3 regions of the Rhodopseudomonas parapalustris genome follow, and region 2 is predicted to be linked to each of the others. Evidence: predicted binding sites of a transcription regulator. Region 2 holds the regulator's gene; each other region holds the start of a gene.
What was found. The regulator LexA, encoded in region 2, represses DNA repair genes until DNA is damaged. The targets are predictions, from matches to a motif close to TGTTCNNNNTGTGTTCNG.
Positions count from the first base shown of each region.

Region 1: a site for LexA is predicted at 4,691-4,708, ahead of recA (recombinase RecA). Genes of this name have one in related genera too.
Region 3: a site for LexA is predicted at 1,706-1,723, ahead of M9H71_RS17355 (ribonuclease T2 family protein). Genes of this name have one in related genera too.

Region 1 is NZ_JAMKBZ010000028.1:35,675-42,264, forward strand. It holds gene gcvH (glycine cleavage system protein GcvH) at 1-44, shown strand, start outside; gene gcvP (aminomethyl-transferring glycine dehydrogenase) at 211-3,117, shown strand; gene recA (recombinase RecA) at 3,513-4,604, opposite strand; gene M9H71_RS20170 (hypothetical protein) at 5,003-5,272, opposite strand; gene M9H71_RS20175 (hypothetical protein) at 5,284-6,120, shown strand; gene M9H71_RS20180 (hypothetical protein) at 6,352-6,590, shown strand, end outside.
Region 2 is NZ_JAMKBZ010000036.1:3,362-9,951, reverse strand. It holds gene gltX (glutamate--tRNA ligase) at 1-525, opposite strand, end outside; gene M9H71_RS22350 (glutamine--tRNA ligase/YqeY domain fusion protein) at 688-2,370, shown strand; gene M9H71_RS22345 (ComEC/Rec2 family competence protein) at 2,471-4,741, shown strand; gene lexA (transcriptional repressor LexA) at 4,775-5,485, opposite strand; gene M9H71_RS22335 (molybdopterin molybdotransferase MoeA) at 5,662-6,590, opposite strand, start outside.
Region 3 is NZ_JAMKBZ010000020.1:52,931-59,520, reverse strand. It holds gene M9H71_RS17360 (bifunctional riboflavin kinase/FAD synthetase) at 1-843, opposite strand, end outside; gene M9H71_RS17355 (ribonuclease T2 family protein) at 968-1,660, opposite strand; gene M9H71_RS17350 (hypothetical protein) at 1,765-2,226, opposite strand; gene M9H71_RS17345 (hypothetical protein) at 2,394-2,684, shown strand; gene M9H71_RS17340 (DUF3617 domain-containing protein) at 2,699-3,238, shown strand; gene M9H71_RS17335 (DUF2946 family protein) at 3,362-3,754, shown strand; gene M9H71_RS17330 (TonB-dependent receptor domain-containing protein) at 3,871-6,222, shown strand; gene M9H71_RS17325 (hypothetical protein) at 6,385-6,590, shown strand, end outside.

The DNA.
Region 1 (6,590 bases), on a different contig from region 2:
ACGGCCTGATGGACGAGGCCGCCTACAAGGCCCACACGGCCTGACGGGCCGACCGTTCGCGTGAATTCGTCATTGCGAGCGAAGCGAAGCAATCCAATTGCAGCGTGCCGAGTCTCTGGATTGCTTCGTCGCTTCGCTCCTCGCAATGACGCCGCTGAGATTTCCGAGCAACCTGCCTTTGCGGGCCGTTGCATTGACGAGGACCAGAGCATGCCGCATCGCCGACCGATCGACGCCGCCAACGATTTCGTGCGTCGGCATATCGGGCCGTCACCCCAAGACACCGCGGCGATGCTGGCGACCGCCGGCGCCGGCAGCCTGGAGCAGCTCGTCGCCGAGACGCTGCCTTTCGCGATCCGGCATCGCGAGCCGCTGAAGCTCGGTGCGCCGCTGACCGAGAGCGAGGCGCTGGCGCATATGGCCGAACTCGGCGCACAGAACCAAGTGTTCACCTCGCTGATCGGCCAAGGCTATTACGGCACCATTCTGCCGACCGTGATCCAGCGCAATATTCTGGAGAATCCCGCCTGGTACACGGCCTATACGCCGTACCAGCCCGAGATCAGCCAGGGCCGGCTGGAAGCGCTCTTCAACTTCCAGACCATGATCTGCGACCTCACCGGGCTCGACGTCGCCAACGCCTCGCTGCTCGACGAAGGCACCGCGGCAGCCGAGGCAATGGCGCTCGCAGAACGCGCCGCCGCGAAGAGCGCCAGAGCATTTTTTGTCGATGCCGACACCCATCCGCAGACCATCGCGGTACTGCGCACCCGTGCCGAGCCGCTCGGCTGGCGGATCATCGTCGGCGATCCGGAAACCGAGCTGGAAGGCGCCGACGTGTTCGGCGCGCTGCTGCAATATCCCGGTTCGTCGGGCGCCTTGCGCGATCCGCGCGCGGTGATCGCGACGCTGCGCCAGAAGGGCGCGCTGGCGGTGGTCGCCGCCGACCTGCTCGCCCTGACGCTGATCACTCCGCCCGGCGAGCTCGGCGCCGACATCGCAATCGGCTCGGCGCAGCGGTTCGGCGTGCCGATGGGCTATGGCGGTCCGCACGCAGGCTATATGGCGGTGCGCGACGGCCTCAAGCGCAGCCTGCCCGGCCGCATCGTCGGGCTGTCGATCGACAGCCACGGCCAGCCGGCCTACCGGCTGGCGCTGCAGACCCGCGAGCAGCACATCCGCCGCGAAAAGGCGACCTCCAACATCTGCACCGCGCAGGTGCTGCTGGCGGTGATCAACGCGATGTACGCGGTGTATCACGGCCCCGACGGGCTCGCGGCGATCGCTCGCCGCGCCCACCGGCGCACCGCGGTGCTGGCCGCCGGCCTGCGCCAACTCGGCTTTGCCCCGAGCCACGCCACGTACTTCGATACGCTGACCATCGAAGTCGGCGACCGCCGCGACGCCATCGTGGCGCGCGCCGAGGCCGAAAAGATCAACCTGCGGATCAACGCGTCCTCGCTCGGCATCTCGCTCGACGAGACCACCACGCCGGCCGTTGTCGAGGCGCTTTGGCGGGCGTTTGGCGGATCGCTCGACTACGCCGCGATCGAGCAGGAGGCAGGCGATGCGCTCGGCTCCGTTCTGCCGGGTGCGCTGAAGCGGACCAGCGACTACCTGACCCAAGCCGCGTTCCAGGACTATCGCTCGGAAACCGAGCTGCTGCGCTACATGCGCAAGCTGTCCGACCGCGATCTGGCGCTCGACCGCGCCATGATCCCGCTCGGCTCCTGCACCATGAAGCTGAATGCCACCACCGAAATGATGCCGCTGACCTGGCCCGAATTCGGCAGCCTGCATCCGTTCGTGCCGAAGGCGCAGGCCGCCGGCTATCATACCCTGTTCGCCCGGCTCGAAACCTGGCTGGCCGAAATCACCGGCTATGACGCGGTGTCGCTGCAGCCGAACTCCGGCGCCCAGGGCGAATATGCCGGGTTGCTCGCGATCCGCGGCTATCATCTGTCGCGCGGCGAGCCGCATCGCAGGATCTGCCTGATCCCGTCCTCGGCGCACGGCACCAATCCGGCCTCCGCCGCGATGGCCGGCATGGACGTGGTGGTGATCGGCTGCGACGTCCATGGCGACGTCGACGTCGGCGATCTGCGCGCCAAGGCGGAAGCGAATTCCACCAATCTAGCGGCGATGATGATCACCTATCCGTCGACCCACGGCGTGTTCGAGGAGCACATCCGCGAGATTTGCGACATCGTCCATGCCCATGGCGGTCAGGTCTATCTCGATGGCGCCAACCTGAATGCGCAGGTCGGCCTCGCCCGGCCCGGCAGTTACGGCGCCGACGTCAGCCACCTCAATCTGCACAAGACGTTCTGCATTCCGCACGGCGGCGGTGGTCCCGGCATGGGGCCGATCGGCGTCAAGGCGCATCTGGCGCCGTTCCTGCCCGGCCATCCCGCCGAGGGCGAGCCGCTGAACGGCGGCCTGCACGGCGGCGGCACGGTGTCGGCAGCGCCGTGGGGATCGGCTTCGATCCTGACGATCTCCTACATCTACATTCTGATGATGGGCGCGGCCGGCTTGAAGCGCGCCACCGAGATCGCGATCCTCAACGCCAACTACATCGCAGCAAGGTTGCATCCGCATTTCCCGGTGCTGTATCGCAACGCCCGCGGCCGGGTCGCGCACGAGTGCATCATCGACCCGCGGCCGCTGAAGACCACGACCGGGGTCACCGTCGACGACATCGCCAAACGGTTGATCGACTACGGCTTCCACGCACCGACGATGAGCTTCCCGGTGCCGGGCACGCTGATGATCGAACCGACGGAATCGGAATCCAAGGCCGAGATCGACCGGTTCTGCGATGCCATGATCGCGATCCGCCGCGAGATCGCGCAAGTGGAAGACGGGCGCTACAAGATCGAGCAATCGCCGCTGCGCCACGCCCCGCACACCGCGCACGACGTCACCAGCGCGGAGTGGACCCGGCCCTATCCGCGCACCGAAGGCTGCTTCCCGGCGCCGAACTCCCGCACCGACAAATACTGGAGCCCGGTCGGCCGCGTCGACAACGTCTATGGCGACCGCAACCTGATCTGCTCGTGCCCGCCGGTCGAAGACTACGCGCTGGCGGCCGACTACGCGCGCGCCGCGGAGTAGTAAGATCGGTCTTTGAAGAGGCGGCCTTGCCACGCTGAAGACGTCATCGCCGGGCTCGACCCGGCGATCTATCCTCTTCGCAACTTGCCTCGGTTCAGCGCGCTGCGCCCGCGATGGATGCGCGGGCCTTCGCGGCGCCGGAGCGGCTACGGCCGCTCAGGCGGGTCGAGCCCGCGCATGACGTCTGTTTGAGAGCAGCGCTTCAGCACAGCATCTTCAGTCTCGAGCGGCAATCAAGCCGTCCCAAAACGAATGCGGCGAGCACTGCAGAGGCCCCGGTAACAGGGGACCGCAACGCTCGCCGTATTGAAATCTGTCAGCCGCTGTCCGTATGGACGGCTCGTCTCTCGTGCGCGACGCGGCCGGTGCATCCGGCCGCGTGCGATCGGTCGATCTCAATCCTCGACCGGCTCCTCGCCGTCGGCGTCACGCTCCGGCGAGCCGGCGAGGATCTGCTCGGCGATCAGCCCCGAGTTCTGACGAATCGCCGCCTCGATCTTGGCGGTCATGTCCGGGTTGGCCTTGAGGAACGCCTTGGCGTTCTCGCGGCCCTGACCGAGCCGCTGGCTGTCGTGCGAGAACCAGGCTCCGGACTTCTCGACGATGCCGGCCTTGACGCCGAGATCGAGGATCTCGCCCATCTTCGACACGCCCTCGCCGTACATGATGTCGAACTCGACCTGCTTGAATGGCGGCGCCAGCTTGTTCTTCACCACCTTGACGCGGGTCTGGTTGCCGACCACCTCGTCGCGCTCCTTGATCTGGCCGATGCGGCGGATGTCGAGGCGGACGGAAGCGTAGAATTTCAGCGCGTTGCCGCCGGTGGTGGTCTCCGGCGAGCCGTACATCACGCCGATCTTCATCCGGATCTGGTTGATGAAGATCACCATGGTGTTCGACTTGTTGATCGAGGCAGTCAGCTTGCGCAGCGCCTGACTCATCAGACGGGCCTGCAGACCGGGCAGCGCGTCGCCCATTTCGCCTTCGAGCTCGGCGCGCGGCACCAGCGCCGCGACCGAGTCGACGATCAGCACGTCGATCGCGCCGGACCGCACCAGCGTGTCGGCGATCTCCAGCGCCTGCTCGCCGTGATCGGGCTGCGAGATCAACAGGTCATCGACGGCGACGCCGAGCTTGCGGGCATAGACCGGGTCGAGCGCGTGTTCGGCGTCGATGAAGGCGCAGATGCCGCCCTTCTTCTGGGCCTCGGCGACGCAATGCAGCGCCAGCGTGGTCTTGCCCGAGGATTCCGGGCCGTAGATCTCGATCACCCGCCCCTTCGGCAGTCCGCCGACGCCGAGCGCGATGTCCAGCCCGAGCGACCCCGACGAGATCGTCTCGATGTCCATCGAGCGATCGTTCTTGCCGAGCTTCATCACCGAGCCCTTGCCGAACTGACGCTCGATCTGAGACAGCGCGGCGGAGAGCGCCTTGGATTTGTCCATTGAGGAACCTTCGACGATACGCAATGCAGTGGGGGCAGCCATCAACGTGCTCCTTATGAACGGGATTCGGCAACTGGACAAACGGCGCCGGCCTCAGCCAACAGAAACAACGTACCCCATTTGTTCTCTGTTCGCAATATGTTCCTTTCCGGGTGCTGCCCGGATTTGACCATGAGTGTCCTAAGTTGAATTTGGAGGTGGTGGAGGCGAAATCGTTTTTTGTCGGCGCGTGCAGCAATTGTTTGTCGTTTTAAATGGATAAGTGCTTAATTCCGCTATCGTTTCTGCTTTACCAAAGACCGGACCCAAAATGAGGCCAAAATGTGTCCGACAAGGATTGAACGAAAGGGCGGTAACCGATTGAAGTAGCGTTCGAATCTCACGTCTAGATTCGTAAACTGCGCGCTCGCACGGCTCCGCCGTGATGCTGATTGGTCAACCTATTGGTCAACCTGCAGATCCGCGTTTTCGGCGGGGTCCTCTTCAAGTGGGTCAGAGAGAGTGCTTTCCGAGATGATGTCGTAGCGGCTCCTGATCATTGCCGTCAGAAACCGGGCCGCTTTGTGCACGCGCTCTTCGTCGAAATCCTCAGCGGCCCGAACCGTCATCTCGAAATCGTCGCTCAATTCGACCGCGTTCAATAGAGGAGCCGCAACGTCGATCAACGCTTCCTTCAACGCGTGATAGTCCAGGTCGAAACGTTGCGACACCGGATAGTCCGGTGGGCAAGCCGCAGCTTCGCAGATTTTCAAATAGACCCCCAACGGCATCCTGCTGCTCTTCGATAGGTAGTTCTGAAGAGAGCGATAACCGGATCAACCGGAAGACACAACAAGTCGGCCGCCCGACAGCACCCTTCCCCGGCGACTTCGATCTGTTCGCCCGGCTCGCCGACATGCGGGTGCAGGAATACAACGAAGCGCCGCAGCGCGGGAAGCTCAAAGGCCGCTCGCCGAACGAAGTCTATCAGGCGCACATCGACGATGGCTTCACCATCGCCAAGGTCGATCGCGCATCGCTGATCATCGCCTTTTCGAAGCGAGACGTGGCATCGGTCGGCAAGTTCGGCATCCGCGTCAACGGTCAGTGGTGGACGTGCGACGAGCTGCACTACCGATCCGGCGAGAAGATCGGCATTCTTAAAGGGCGCTTTCACGACTGGCCGGCGGTGCCGCTGTTCGACCTCGACAACGAGCGGGCGATCATCGGCTACGCCAAGCCGAACGTGGCGATCGACGGCACCGATCCCGCCAACGCGCGAGAGCAGAAGCGGCGGGAACGTCTCTTCAACTCCCGCACGCGCGAGCTGAAACAAGCGGCTCCGCCCGCCGATCCGATCGCCGACACCATCGCCGCCGCTGCCATGCTCGCGCCGGCTCCCGAGGCGCCAGTATCCGGCACCATCGTGCCGAACCAGCAAGCCGCCGAGATCGTCGCGGCGATGCTGGAAGCGCCCGAAGATCGCGAAGCCCGCCGCGTTCAGAGGGTTCAGAGCAAGATCAAAGCCGATCTGGCGATCACCGAAAAATTCAGCCGAATCCTATCTAGGAGCAAGTAATGATCCATCTGCCGTTCATCGAAACGTCAACCAGCAAATTGATACACCAGCGCCTCAATATCGCACTCAAGACTCGTGAAAACGTCGCACTCACCGGAGCGGCTGGCGTCGGCAAGACTGTAGCGCTTCGGGAATATGTCGCCAACTGCGCATACGGAGGGGCTCATTTCTTTCCCGTAAGAGTTCGCGAAGCTGTTCGAGCTGCGGAATGTGCTGGTCGGCGAAGGCTGGTTGAACACGGCCCGCAAGGGCCAGGCGCCGGTCTTGGAACAGGTGTGGGGGCCGCACTGCGCATTTCTGCATCTCGCCACCGGGGCGAAGACCGAAAATTCGGTGACGTTCGGCTACACCGCCCGGCTCGGCACTCGGCGGTCCGGCAGCTATCAAGACCCGTCTATCGGTATCGACGGCGCCGAGATCGTCCGCGTCGCCGAGCAAGCGAAAGAGCTGATCATCGCGCCCGACGTCGG
Region 2 (6,590 bases):
CAGCACCAAATCGTCGAGGTTCTCGTTCTGCCAGGCGACTCGGCCCTGGACCTGATCGTCGATCACGGTCTCGCCGGTGAGCGGTGCCTTCAGCCGGATGGTCGGCTTGACGCCCTCCGGCGCCTCGGCCGGATCGCGGTCGCGCCAGGTGCCGTCGTACAGCTTGGCGCGGCCCTCGGCTCGCGCCTTGTCGCGCATCGCCGCCAGCTCCTCGGCGGTGGCGTAACAGCGGTAGGCCTTGCCGGCAGCGAGCAATTGCTCGGCGACCTCGCGATGCCGCGCGGCGCGCGCGAACTGGTAGACAGTGCCGCCGTCCCAATCGATTCCGAGCCATTTCAGCCCGTCGAGGATGGCGTCGATCGCCTCCTGGGTCGACCGCTGGCGATCGGTGTCCTCGATTCGCAGCAGCATGGTGCCGCCGTGCTTGCGCGCGTACAGCCAATTGAACAGCGCGGTGCGGCCTCCGCCGATGTGCAGGAAACCAGTGGGCGAGGGCGCGAAGCGGGTGACGACGGGACGGGTCATTCGAACCAATTGCAGGGAAGGGAACAGGGCCGGAGCGGCGCGCAGGGTGTATAGCAGGATCGGCGCATAACTAAAGTGCTCCGCGCGTCCCCTGGGGGTTGGCGCGGGGCGGCGGATTTGGCAGATACCCCCTTCGGTTCCGACCAGTAGGACGATTGACGAATGACCACGGCAGATACAGCGGCGGGCGAAGCAGGGCGCGACTTCATTCGCGACATCGTCCAGGCCGATCTCGACAGCGGCAGGCACCGGACCATCGTGACCCGGTTCCCGCCGGAGCCCAACGGCTATCTGCACATCGGCCACGCCAAGTCGATCGCGCTGAACTTCGGCATCGCGCAGGAATTCGGCGGCCGCTGTCACCTGCGGTTCGACGACACCAATCCGACCAAGGAAGAGCAGGAATACATCGACTCGATTCAGGCCGACGTGCGCTGGCTCGGTTTCGACTGGGGCGAGCACATGTTCTACGCCTCGGACTATTTCGAGCGGCTCTATGCCTGGGCCGAGCTGATGATCCAGAACGGCGACGCCTATGTCGACGACCAGTCGCAGGACGAGATCCGCGCCAGCCGCGGGACGCTGACCGAGCCGGGCAAGAACAGCCCGTTCCGTGACCGCTCGGTCGAGGAAAATCTCGACCTGTTCCGGCGAATGAAGGCCGGCGAATTCCCGAACGGCTCGCGGGTGCTGCGCGCCAAGATCGACATGGCGTCGGGCAACATCAATCTGCGCGACCCGGTGCTGTATCGCATTCTGCACGCGCATCATCCGCGGACCGGCGACACATGGTCGATCTATCCGAGCTACGACTATGCGCACGGCCAGTCGGACGCGATCGAGGGCATCACCCATTCGATCTGCACGCTGGAGTTCGAGGACCATCGGCCGCTGTACGAATGGCTGCTGTCGAAGCTGCCGGTACCGTCGCAGCCGCGGCAGTATGAGTTCGCCCGCCTCAACATCACTTATACGCTGTTGTCCAAGCGCGTCCTGACCGAACTGGTGCGCGGCGGCCATGTCGCCGGCTGGGACGACCCGCGGATGCCGACGATGGCCGGGATGCGCCGTCGCGGCGTGCCGCCGGCGGCGCTGCGCGACTTCGTCAAGCGCATCGGCGTGGCGAAAGCCAACAGCGTGGTCGATCTCGGCATGCTTGAGTTCTGCATCCGCGAGGAATTGAACCGCACCGCACAGCGCCGGATGGCCGTGCTGAAGCCGCTGAAGGTGGTGATCGAGAACTATCCGGAAGGCCAGACCGAAGAACTGGAGGCGATCAACCATCCCGACGATCCCAGCGCCGGCACCCGCAAGATCGCATTCGGGCGCGAGATCTACATCGAGCAGGACGACTTCATGGAGAACCCGCCGAAGAAGTTCTTCCGGCTGTCTCCGGGCAACGAAGTGCGATTGCGCTACGCCTATTTCATCAAGTGCCGCGAGGTGATCAAGAACGACGCGGGCGAGATCGTCGAGCTACGCTGCACCTACGATCCGGCAACCCGCGGCGGCAACGCGCCCGACGGTCGCAAGGTCAAGGCGACGATGCACTGGCTGCCGGCGGCGCAGTCGGTCAAGGCCGAGATCCGGATCTACAACCAGTTGTTCGCCAACCCGGCACCGAGCGCGGCGACCTTCGCCGACGATCTCAATCCGCAGTCGCTCGAAGTGCTGACCGGCGCCCGGATCGAACCGGAGACGGCGGCGAGCAATTCGGCCGAGCCGCTGCAGTTCGAGCGTCAGGGCTACTTCGTCCGCGATCGCGACTCGACGCCGGACAAGCCGGTGTTCAATCGCACCATCGGGCTCCGGGATACCTTCGCCAAGGAAGTGGCGAAGGGCTGACGCCCGATCGAGCCTGATCTCCGACGGTGCGGCGCTGGCGATTGCCGGTGCCGCTGATCTGTTCCACTGTTCGCCCGGCGGCGAAGGTGGGGGCGCGGCCTTGCAGCGGCGCGATCGAACCAAGGCACGGACATGGCCGGTCGGCGCCTCGGCCGGCACCGGCGCGCTGTTGGCGTGGGGGCTGACGGCGTGGACTGCGCTGACCGATCGGCTGCGCGTGTGGGCGCGGGCCGAAGCCGGGCCGGGGCGGCTGTTGCCATGGACGCCGGTCGCGTTCGGTGCCGGCATCGCACTGTATTTTGCGGCCGATCACGAGCCGGTCGCCTGGGTCGCCGCTGCGACCGCGGTCGGATTCGCGATCGGGACCTTTCTGCTTCGCCGCACCCGCGCTTTCGCGCCGCTGCTGCTGATCGCGGCGGCGGTGGCGGGCTTTGCCACCGCGACGCTGAAGGCGTCACGGGTTGCGCATCCGGTACTGATCACGCCGGTGTACGCCGCCAAGCTGAGCGGCTTCGTCGAAGTTCGCGAAGAGCGCGAGCGCACCGACCGCTTCGTACTGCGTGTCACCCAGATGCAGGCGGCACGCGCCCCGCCACAGCTCGAGCGGGTGCGACTGTCGGTGAAGAAGGGTAAGGCGCCTGCGGTCGGCAGCTTCGTGACGCTGAAGGCGCGGCTGCAGCCGCCGCTACAGCCGCTGCAGCCGGGCGGCTACGACTTCGCCCGCGATCTGTATTTCCAGGGTATCGCCGCGTCCGGCTTCGTGCTCGGCACGATCACTGTCGAAGCGCCGGCGCAAAGCGGAGGCTGGCGGCTGCGCTATGCCGCCGCGATGCAGGGCTTGCGCGACGCCATCGACGCGCGGATCAGAGCCGCGCTCGACGGCGATACCCGCGCCATCGCCACCGCACTGCTCACCGGCAAGCGCGATGCGATCTCGACACCGGTCAACGATGCGATGTTCGTCTCCGGACTGGGCCATGTGCTGTCGATCTCCGGTTATCACATGGCGGTGGTGGCGGGCGTGGTGTTCTTTGCGCTGCGCGCGCTACTGGCGCTGATCCCGGCGCTCACGGTGACGTTTCCGATCAAGAAGGTCGCGGCTGCCGCAGCGCTCGCGGCCGCTGCGTTCTATCTGTTGCTATCCGGCGCCGAAGTCGCGACCCAGCGCAGCTTTCTGATGACCGCGGTCGTGTTGATCGCGGTGATGGTCGATCGCCGCGCCATCACCTTCCGGACCCTGGCGCTGGCGGCGCTGATCGTGCTGGCGATTGCGCCCGAAGCGCTGGTGCATCCCAGTTTTCAGATGTCGTTTGCCGCCACGCTCGGTCTGGTCGCATTGGTGCAGATCGGGATGCCGGCGCTGTTCGCAGCAGACGACAGCTCGGTGGCGTCGCGGGTGGCGCTGTGGGGCGGGCGGGAGATCGCGCTGCTGACACTCGCTTCGCTGGTCGCAGGCCTCGCGACCATGCCCTACGCCGCCTATCACTTCCACCGCATCACGCCCTACGGCGTGCTCAGCAATCTGGCGGCGATGCCGGTGGTCTCAGCGATCGTGATGCCGGCGGGGCTGCTCGGTCTCGTCGCGATCCCGTTTGGACTCGACGCGCCGTTCTGGCGGATCATGGAATTCGGCATCGACTGGATGACCCTGGTGGCGCAATGGGTGGCGGCGCTGCCCGGCGCGGTCGGCCGCGTCACCGCATTCGGCCCCGGACCGCTGCTACTGGCCACGCTCGCGCTGGTCACGGTTGGTTTGCTGCGCACGCCGCTGCGTTGGAGCGGGGCGCTCGGCCTGATCGGCGCGATCGTCTGGGCGGCGCTGACGCTGCAGCCGGAGGTACTGGTCGCCGGCGACGGCAGGCAGGTCGCGGTGCGCGGCGCCGACGGTCGGCTCCGGCTGATGCAGAGCGGCGCCGATGCGTTCCGGCTCAAGCAATGGCTTGCCGCAGACGCCGATTCCCGCACGCCGGATGATGCCTCGCTTCGCGTCGGTGTGTCCTGCGATGCAGATGGCTGCGTCACGCCGCTCGCGGACGGGCGGCTGGTGGCGCTGTCGCTGCGGCCCGATGGATTGGCCGACGATTGCGCTCGCGCGGCGCTGGTCGTCACCGCGGCGCAGCCGCCGCCGGACTGTGCGGCGCAGGTGCTCGGCGACGATGATCTGCGAACGGGTGGAACGCTGGCGCTGCGACGAAGTGGCGACGCGCCGGCCGTGTTTGTAATCGAGGCAGCCCGGCCCAGGGGGCACAGCCGGCCATGGGCCGAAGCGGCAGCGGACGCGCAGGGCAGGCCGGCCTCGATCAGACGGCCCGCACCGGCAGCATCCGAGGATGCCACTCCGGCGCCGCAGGATCGGACGGGCGACGATTGAGAGTGATGCTCGTTGGAGACCGAACCGCCTGGCTCAGTATTTGCGGTACAGCCCGATCAGCTTGCCCTGAATGCGGACGCGATTGGGCGGCAGGATCCGCACTTCATACGCGGCGTTGGCTGGCTCCAGCGCGATCGAGGCGCCGCGGCGGCGGAACCGCTTCAGCGTGGCTTCCTCTTCGTCGATCAGCGCCACGACGATGTCACCGGTGCTGGCGACGTCGTTCCTCTGGATCAACGCCATGTCGCCGTCGAGGATACCGGCCTCGACCATCGAGTCACCGCGTACTTCGAGCGCGTAATGTTCGCCGCTGCCGAGCATGTCGGCCGGCACGCTGATGGTGTGACTGCGGCTCTGCAGCGCTTCGATCGGCGTACCGGCGGCGATCCGGCCCATCACCGGAACCGCGACGCTGCCGCGATTATGATCGTCTTCGGCCGGCTCCGGGCTCGGCGGCCGAACCTTGCCGAGATTGCCTTCAATCACGCTCGGGGTGAAGCCGCGGCGACCGCCGCTGGGCATGCCGCTGGTATCGGGGAGTTTGATGACTTCGATGGCCCGGGCGCGGTTCGGCAATCGCCGGATGAAGCCGCGCTCCTCCAGTGCCGTAATCAGGCGGTGAATGCCCGACTTCGAGCGCAGATCGAGCGCATCCTTCATCTCGTCGAACGACGGCGGAACCCCGGCTTCCTTCAGCCGCTCGTTGATGAATTTCAACAGCTCAAACTGCTTGCGCGTCAGCATCGGCGATTTCCCATTCGGCGACGACCGGCCGGTTCGAGGTGCGTCTCGGTTCGGACGACGAGTCTGCGTAACAGCCTCATTATCGCCGAATCTCGAAAACAAATCATGAACGGACACTATATGTTCGGGGTGTGTTCCGCAACCTGTTAATCGAACGCCAGGAATTTCACGGGTCGTTATAGCGGGAGCTTAAGGATGACGCAGGGGGAGCCGGCCTGCGCGGGCAGCGCGAATGCCGGACGGACGATCAGCGCCTCGGCCGCCGCGAGCCGTGCCAGCAGCGAGGAGTCCTGGCTGTCGACCGGAGTGGCGACCTGCCGGCCGGCGTCGTCGCGTGCCAGATGGGCCCGTAGATAGTCCTCGCGGGTGTCGTTGGCGGCGAGGTCGGCACCGAGCAGAGCCGACTCGCGGATGTGCGTCGGCTGGCTCATGCCACTGAGCGCGCGGATCAGCGGCACCATGAACAGCACCGCACAGACGTAGGACGACACCGGGTTGCCCGGCAGGCCGATCACCCGCATCGCGCCGAGATGGCCGTGCATCATCGGCTTGCCCGGGCGCATCGCGATTTTCCAGAACGCGATCCGGGTGCCTTCGGCCTCCAGCGCGTCCTTGACCAGATCGTGGTCGCCGGCCGAGGCGCCGCCGGTGGTGACCAGCAAATCGACTCCGAGATCGCGGGCCTGCCGGATCGCCGCCCGGGTCGCTTCGAGCGTATCGGCGGCGATCCCGAGGTTGATCACCTCTGCGCCCTCGGCCTGCGCCAAGGCGCGCAGCGCGTAGCCGTTGGAATAGACGATCTGGCCGGGGGCGGGCGCCGTTCCCGGCATCACCAGCTCGTCGCCGGTGGCCAGCAGCGCCAGCCGCGGCCGACGGTGCACCGGCAGCGCGGCGTGGTTCATGCCGGCGGCAAGAGCAAGGTCGCGGTCGTTGAGCCGGTGGCCCTGATGCAGCAGCACCTGGCCTTCGCGAAAGTCGACCCCTGCGGGGCGGATGTGGCGGCCGAGTCGGACGGCTTCGTTGACCGTGACGTGGTCGCCGTTGCGCAACGTGTCTTCCTGGATCACCACCGCATCGGCGCCCTCGGGGACGACGCCACCGGTGA
Region 3 (6,590 bases), on a different contig from region 2:
GATGAAGGCAATGAAGGCGATGTCGAGCGTCTCGCCGTACAGCGGTTCATTGAAATCGAACACGAACACTTCGAGCAGCGGCGCACCGTTGTCGAAGGTCGGGCGGCGGCCGAAATTCGCCACCGCGTCGTAGTGTTTTCCGCCGCGACCGACCCGCACCGCATAGATGCCGTGCTTCAGGCTGCACTCTGGATCGAGCCGGATATTGGCGGTCGGATAGCCGAGGTCGCGGCCACGCTTGTCGCCATGGATCACCTGTCCGGTGACGAACCACGGCCCGCCGAGCATTTCGGTGGCGGCGGCGATGTGGCCTTCCTCCAGGCTTTTGCGGATCGCGCTCGACGACACCGGATGGTCGCCGAAATCGACATGCGGCTGTACGTCGACCTCGATGCCGAGCGACGGCGCCTCGGCCACCAGCATCGACGGCGAGCCGCCGCGGCCCTTGCCGAAGTGGAAATCATACCCGATCGCGATGCCCTGCACCCCGAGCCGGCCGATCAGCTCGTGCTGGATGAAGTCGTGCGCCGTGGTCGCGGCACGGCGCGCGTCGAAGCTCAGGATCACCGCGCCGTCGAGCCCGGTGCCGGCGAGCAGCCGCAGCTTGGCGGTCTCGTCGGTGAGGCGGAATTGCGGGACGTCGGGGCTGAAGAACTTGCGTGGATGCGGCTCGAACGTCACTGCCAGGGCCGGCGCCTTCTTGATCCGCGCCATGTCGAGGCAGGCGCCGATCACGGCGCGATGGCCGCGGTGGACGCCGTCGAAATTGCCCATCGCCACCACCGCGCCTTTCGGGATCGCGGCCGTCGGCGTGTCGTCGCGGATTACGGCAAAGCCTGTCATTTCGGATTCAGTTCATCGCTTTCAGGAGGGACCCGGACCGTGACGCGGAGGCGCGCACGGTGTCAAGCCGTTGCGCGACCAAGGCCGACGTTCCGAAAAAGGCCCCGAAGCAGGGAGCCGCCCCTCAGCCACCGCGCAGCGGCGGCACTTCGAGCCGGTCACGGCGGCAGGCGCGGCGGTCGATCTCCTGGCAGGCCCGGAACTGCAGATCCTTGCTCATGCAGATCCGCACTTCGCTGACCCGCTTGCGATCGCACATCACCGCAATCGCCGCATTCGACAGCCCCGGATTGACCTTGATGAAGGCGTCCTCGACCTCGTCGGGGGTGACGGTGCGCGGCTCCTTGGCGTCGATGAACTCCGGCGGAATCCGCACCGCGGCGCGAGCCTTGCGGATCTGCTCGAAATAGCCGCGCTGCGACAGCCCCGCGCAGGTGCCGTGCTTGTCCCACTCGTTGTAGATCAGCCCTGGCGCCGGCATCAGATCGAGCATCGAATCGACGATGCGGCGATCGAGCCGCGGCGCCGGGCGCTCGCAATATTCCGGAAAGCCGCGCTCGTATTGCGGCCACAGCCCGTGCACCACGAAGGCGAACGGCCGGCCGCCACACTGCAACTGCTGGGAGCGGCCGGTAAGGCCTCGCTCGGAGGCCTGCGCGCAATAAGACGGCGACCACGACAGCGCCAGCACGTAGAAGTCGAACTCGCCGGGCGCGTTCTGGCGATGGTCCTGCGCCTTCGCAGTGGCGGCAAACAGAGCCGCGATTGCCGCGCAGGCGGCGATCAGCGACCGTCGTCGACGAACAAATCCAAGCATGTGACAAGGCCCTGCTGCTGGAATGCGAAAAGCCTACCAGGGCTCAGGAACGTTTCAAGAACCTCTAAGGTCGATGACGCCGCGGCGTGGCAGCGTCACCCGGCTCAGGGCTTTGCAGCCTTACAGGCCGGATTGAAAGCCCAGTCGCGATCGAGCCCGACAACGCAGAATTCGACGCCATCGGTGAAGCCGGCCAGACCGCCATCCTCGACGATCGAGAAATACACCGGCCGCGTGGTGTGATCGTTCAGCACAACCTCGCCGGCGCAATAGCGGCGCGGAATGTTGTCGCTCTGCCAGGGCCGGAACGCGATGTCGCGAATCTTGCCGTAGGCGGTGATCCGCAGCTCCGAATTCCAGAAGGTGCCTTCCTTCTCGGCGAACTGGTGGGTGATCGACGGCAGCGCCGCTTCGCACGGCGGCAGATTTCCGTCGTAACGCGGGCCGGACAGCCAGAAGTTCATCTCGAGCGGGTTGGCCGCCTGCGCGACTGGCGCCAGCGCAAACAGGCCGAGCAGAACCGCGACCGCGGCGATGGGCGTCTTCAACGTCGAAATGAATCGCATGGGTCATCCACCGGAATTCGATGCGGCGGACGGTGCCGCGAAGCCATGCCGAGGTCAAGTGCGGCGCGGCCACACCTTCCGCACAACCCGATGCGGAACAGCCGCGCGTTCTTTTCATTCTCGCAGGGGCGTTCTAGACTCGAATGCAACGACATGAGGAGATTGCGATGCGATTGATGGGGGCCGCGGGCTGGGCCATTCTGGGTGCGGTGCTGGCGAGCACGGCGGCACGCGCCGACTACGTCCCGCCGTTCACGGGCAATGATACCGGCGGCATCATCTCCACCAATCTGATCGGCCACGCCGACATCCGCGCGATGGCGATCGACCACTGCGCCCGCTACGGCAAGGTGGTGAAACTGCTCGGCGTTCAGGCCAATTACGGCGGTTACGTCTCGTTCGCCTGCCGCTGGGTGCCGTATGGCGCCGACCAGCGCCCGCTGCGTACCAAATACTGAGCGGAGCCGCTGCGATGAGCCGTAGCCGTCTCGCTCGTATCTGGCTGCTTCCGCTGCTGCTCGCCGTGCCGGCGACGGCGGCGCAGGCGATCGACCTGCCGACCCGCAAGCCGGGACTGTGGGAACTGAAGATGCAGGGCTCGGGCTCCGCCGGGCAAAGCGTCGCGATGCAGCACTGCACCGACGAGACCACCGACAAGAAGATGACCGCCGCGGTGCAGCCGATGGCGACCGATGCCTGCTCGAAGCCGGCGATCCAGAAGACCGCGACCGGCTACGTCAACGATACGGTGTGCAAGATCGCCGGGATGACGACGACCTCGCACGCCGAGATCACCGGCGACTTCAATTCGGCCTACACCGTCAAGGTGACCTCGCACAACGAGAACCCGCTGCCCGGCGTTCCCAAGGAGACCGCCACGACGCTGCAAGCGAAATGGCTTGGCCCCTGCAAGGACGGCCAGAAGCCGGGCGACATCGTGATGCCCGGCGGCATCAAGATGAACGTCGACGACATGGACAAGCTGAAGGCGCTGTTGCCGAAGTCGAAGTGACGGCCGCCAACGCTGGCGCAAAAGTCACACCCGACGACCTTCGTCGGTACCTCCGTTGACAGCGGAGGCCGTTGCCGCAATGTTACATTGTAACGTTGCACGGCAGGGGACGACGCCGGCACCGTGAGAGGCTGGGGCGGCATGGACTGGGTGCGGGCGAACATCCGATGGGGAGCACGGCTGGCGCTGATCGCGCTGGCTCTGCAATTCGCCCTGTCGTTCGGCCATGTCCACAGCCTGGAGCGGACGGCAGCGGCGCTCACCGAGCTCGCCGCAACCGAGATCGCCGTCGCCAACGGCCCGGCCGAGCCGGATTCCGATCATCATCCCGGCGCCGCCGACCTCTGCGCGATCTGCGCGGTGGTATCGATGGCGAGCACCGCGCTGGCCGCAACGCCCCCGGCGCTGCCGCCGCAACAGGCCCATACCTTCCACTTCCGCCTCGCCGTGCTCGACGATGCCGAGCCGTCGCCGCCGCCCGGCGCGTTTCAGCCGCGCGCGCCCCCTTTGTCCTGACCGCCGATCTCCTGTGAACATCGCGCCGAGCCGATCTGCGGCGCGTGGACCAACGTGATCGATCTGCATCGCCGCAGATCCCGGCTCCGCTGCGAGCCGGCAGTCAGGACAGAACCATGTCATCTCGCCTCAAGACCGGGCTGCTGCTCGGCACCGCAACGCTCGCCGCGTGCAGCGCCGGCGCCCCAAGCGCACGCGCGCAAACCGCTTTGCCCGAAGTCACCGTCACCGCGCCGAGCCCGATTCAGCGCCGCCATCACACCGAGGCCAAGCCGCGCCCGGCGCCTCGCGTCGCCACCACGACCCGTCAGCGCGGCGCTGCCCCGGTGGAGACGCCCCCGGTGGCGCAAGTCGCCCCGGCACCGCTGCCCGGCACCCTGCCGATCGTCACCGACCAGTTCGCCACCGTCACGGTGGTGCCGAACGAGGAGATCCGCCGCAGCGGCGGCGGCACGCTCGGCGACCTGCTCGGCAACAAGCCCGGCATCAGCGCGTCTCAATACGCGCCCGGCGGCGCCAGCCGGCCGATCATCCGCGGCCTCGATGTCAACCGCGTCAGCATCGTCGAGAACGGCATCGGCAGCAACGGCGCCTCCGACCTCGGCGAAGACCACTTCGTGCCGGTCGATCCGCTGTCCACCAATCAGATCGAAGTGATCCGCGGCCCGGCGACGCTGCGCTACGGCTCGACCGCGATCGGCGGCGTGGTCAGCGCCACCAACAACCGGATTCCCGACGCACTGCCGCCCTGCGCGCAGCCGTTCCAGAGCTACGGCCTGCCGGCCAAGGCGCCGACCCTGATCGGCGGCGCCGGCTGCATGAACGGCGAAGTGCGCAGCGCCGTGAGCTCGGTCGATCGCGGCGTCGAAGGCGCGGTGCTGCTCGATGCCGGCGGCAACAACGTCGCGGTCCATGCCGACGTCTATGGCCGCAACGCCGGCGACTACAACGTGCCGAGCTATCCCTATGCGGCACCGGGCATGCCGTTCAACGGCCGCCAGCCCAACTCGGCCGCGACTGCGGCGGGCGCTTCGGTCGGCGGTTCGTATCTGTTCGACGGCGGCTTCATCGGCGCGTCGATCACCCAGAACAACTCGATCTATCGCATTCCCGGTGTCGAGGGGTCGCAGGTCGGCACCCGGATCGACGCCAAGCAGACCAAGTTCAGCGCCAAGGGCGAATATCGCCCGGATGCGGCGGCGATCGACGCGATCCGGTTCTGGGTCGGCGCCACCGACTACAAGCACAACGAGGTCGGTCAGGCGACGGCCGGCGATCCGACCACCGATGGCGTCCGCCAGACCTTCACCAATCGCGAGCAGGAAGGTCGGCTCGAGGTGCAACTGGCGCCGTTCAATGCCGGCTTCGCGGCGGTCACCACCGCGGTCGGCGTGCAGGCCGGACATCAGGAACTGACCGCACCGAGCCCCGACGATCCGGGCAGCCCGCTGAACGGCCTGTTCGATCCGAACAAGAACACCAAAGTGGCCGGCTACGTGTTCAACGAGCTGCAGTTCACCAACACCACCAAGGCGCAGGTCGCCGGCCGCATCGAGCACGTCGAACTGTCCGGCTCCACGCCGGCGTTCGTGCCCGAGATCTTCGACCTCAATGCCGACCCGAACGCGATCGGTCCGGCAACGCAGCGTAATCTGTCGTTCACCCCGAAGAGCCTGAGCCTCGGCCTGATTCAGGCACTGCCGTGGGGCCTGTCCGCCAGCATCACCGGGCAGTACACCGAGCGCGCCCCGAAGCCGGCCGAGCTGTTCTCGCGCGGCGGCCACGACGCCACCGCGACCTTCGACATCGGCAATCCGAACCTGAAGATCGAGACCGCCAAATCGGTCGAGGTCGGGCTGCGCCGCGCCGAAGGTCCGTTCCGGTTCGAGATCACCGCCTACTACACCCAGTTCAGCGGCTTCATCTATCGCCGCCTGACCGGCAATACCTGCGAGGAGGTGGAGTGCGGCGCCGGCGCCGGACTGGAATTGAACCAGGCGATCTACTCGCAGCGTGACGCCACCTTCAAGGGCGGCGAATTCCAGAGCCAGCTCGACGTCGCTCAGATCTATGGCGGCACCTTCGGTATCGAGAACCAGTTCGACATCGTGCGGGCGACCTTCGCGGACGGCACCAACGTGCCGCGGATTCCGCCGATGCGCGTCGGCGGCGGCCTGTACTGGCGCGACGCCAATTGGCTGATGAAGGTCAACCTGCTGCACGCCTTCGCGCAGAACGACGTCGCCCCGATCGCCGAGACCACGACGCCGGGCTACAACCTTCTGAAAGCCGAAGTCAGCTATCGCACCAAGCTCGACCCCAATGTCTGGGGCGCGCGCGAAATGCTGGTCGGCCTGATCGGCAACAACCTGCTCAACGAGGACATCCGTATCGCGACCTCTTACAGCAAGGACAACGTGCTGATGCCCGGCATCGGCGTCCGGGCGTTTGCGAACGTGAAGTTCTGATCTAGCGACGTCATTCCGGGCCGCTCACGTAGTGAGCGAACCCGGAATCCAGAAGTTCTGGCAAAGAGAGATTCCGGGTTCGCGAGCTTCGCTCGCGCCCCGGAATGACGAAGAGAAAAGCCGGCACGCGAGCGAAAACACGCCGCCGGGCTCGGATGAACCATGAACTGGGTGCGGACGCATATTCGTCTCGGAACGCGGCTGGCGCTGATCGCGCTGGCGCTGCACTTCGTCTTGGCATTCGGGCACTTCCACCGGATCGTCACCCAGTCGGCGGTGCTCGCGCTCACCGCGCCCGATCCGGCGACGCCGGACACCGATCCTCACTCCGACGATCCCGACGCCTGCACGATCTGCGCCGTCATGGC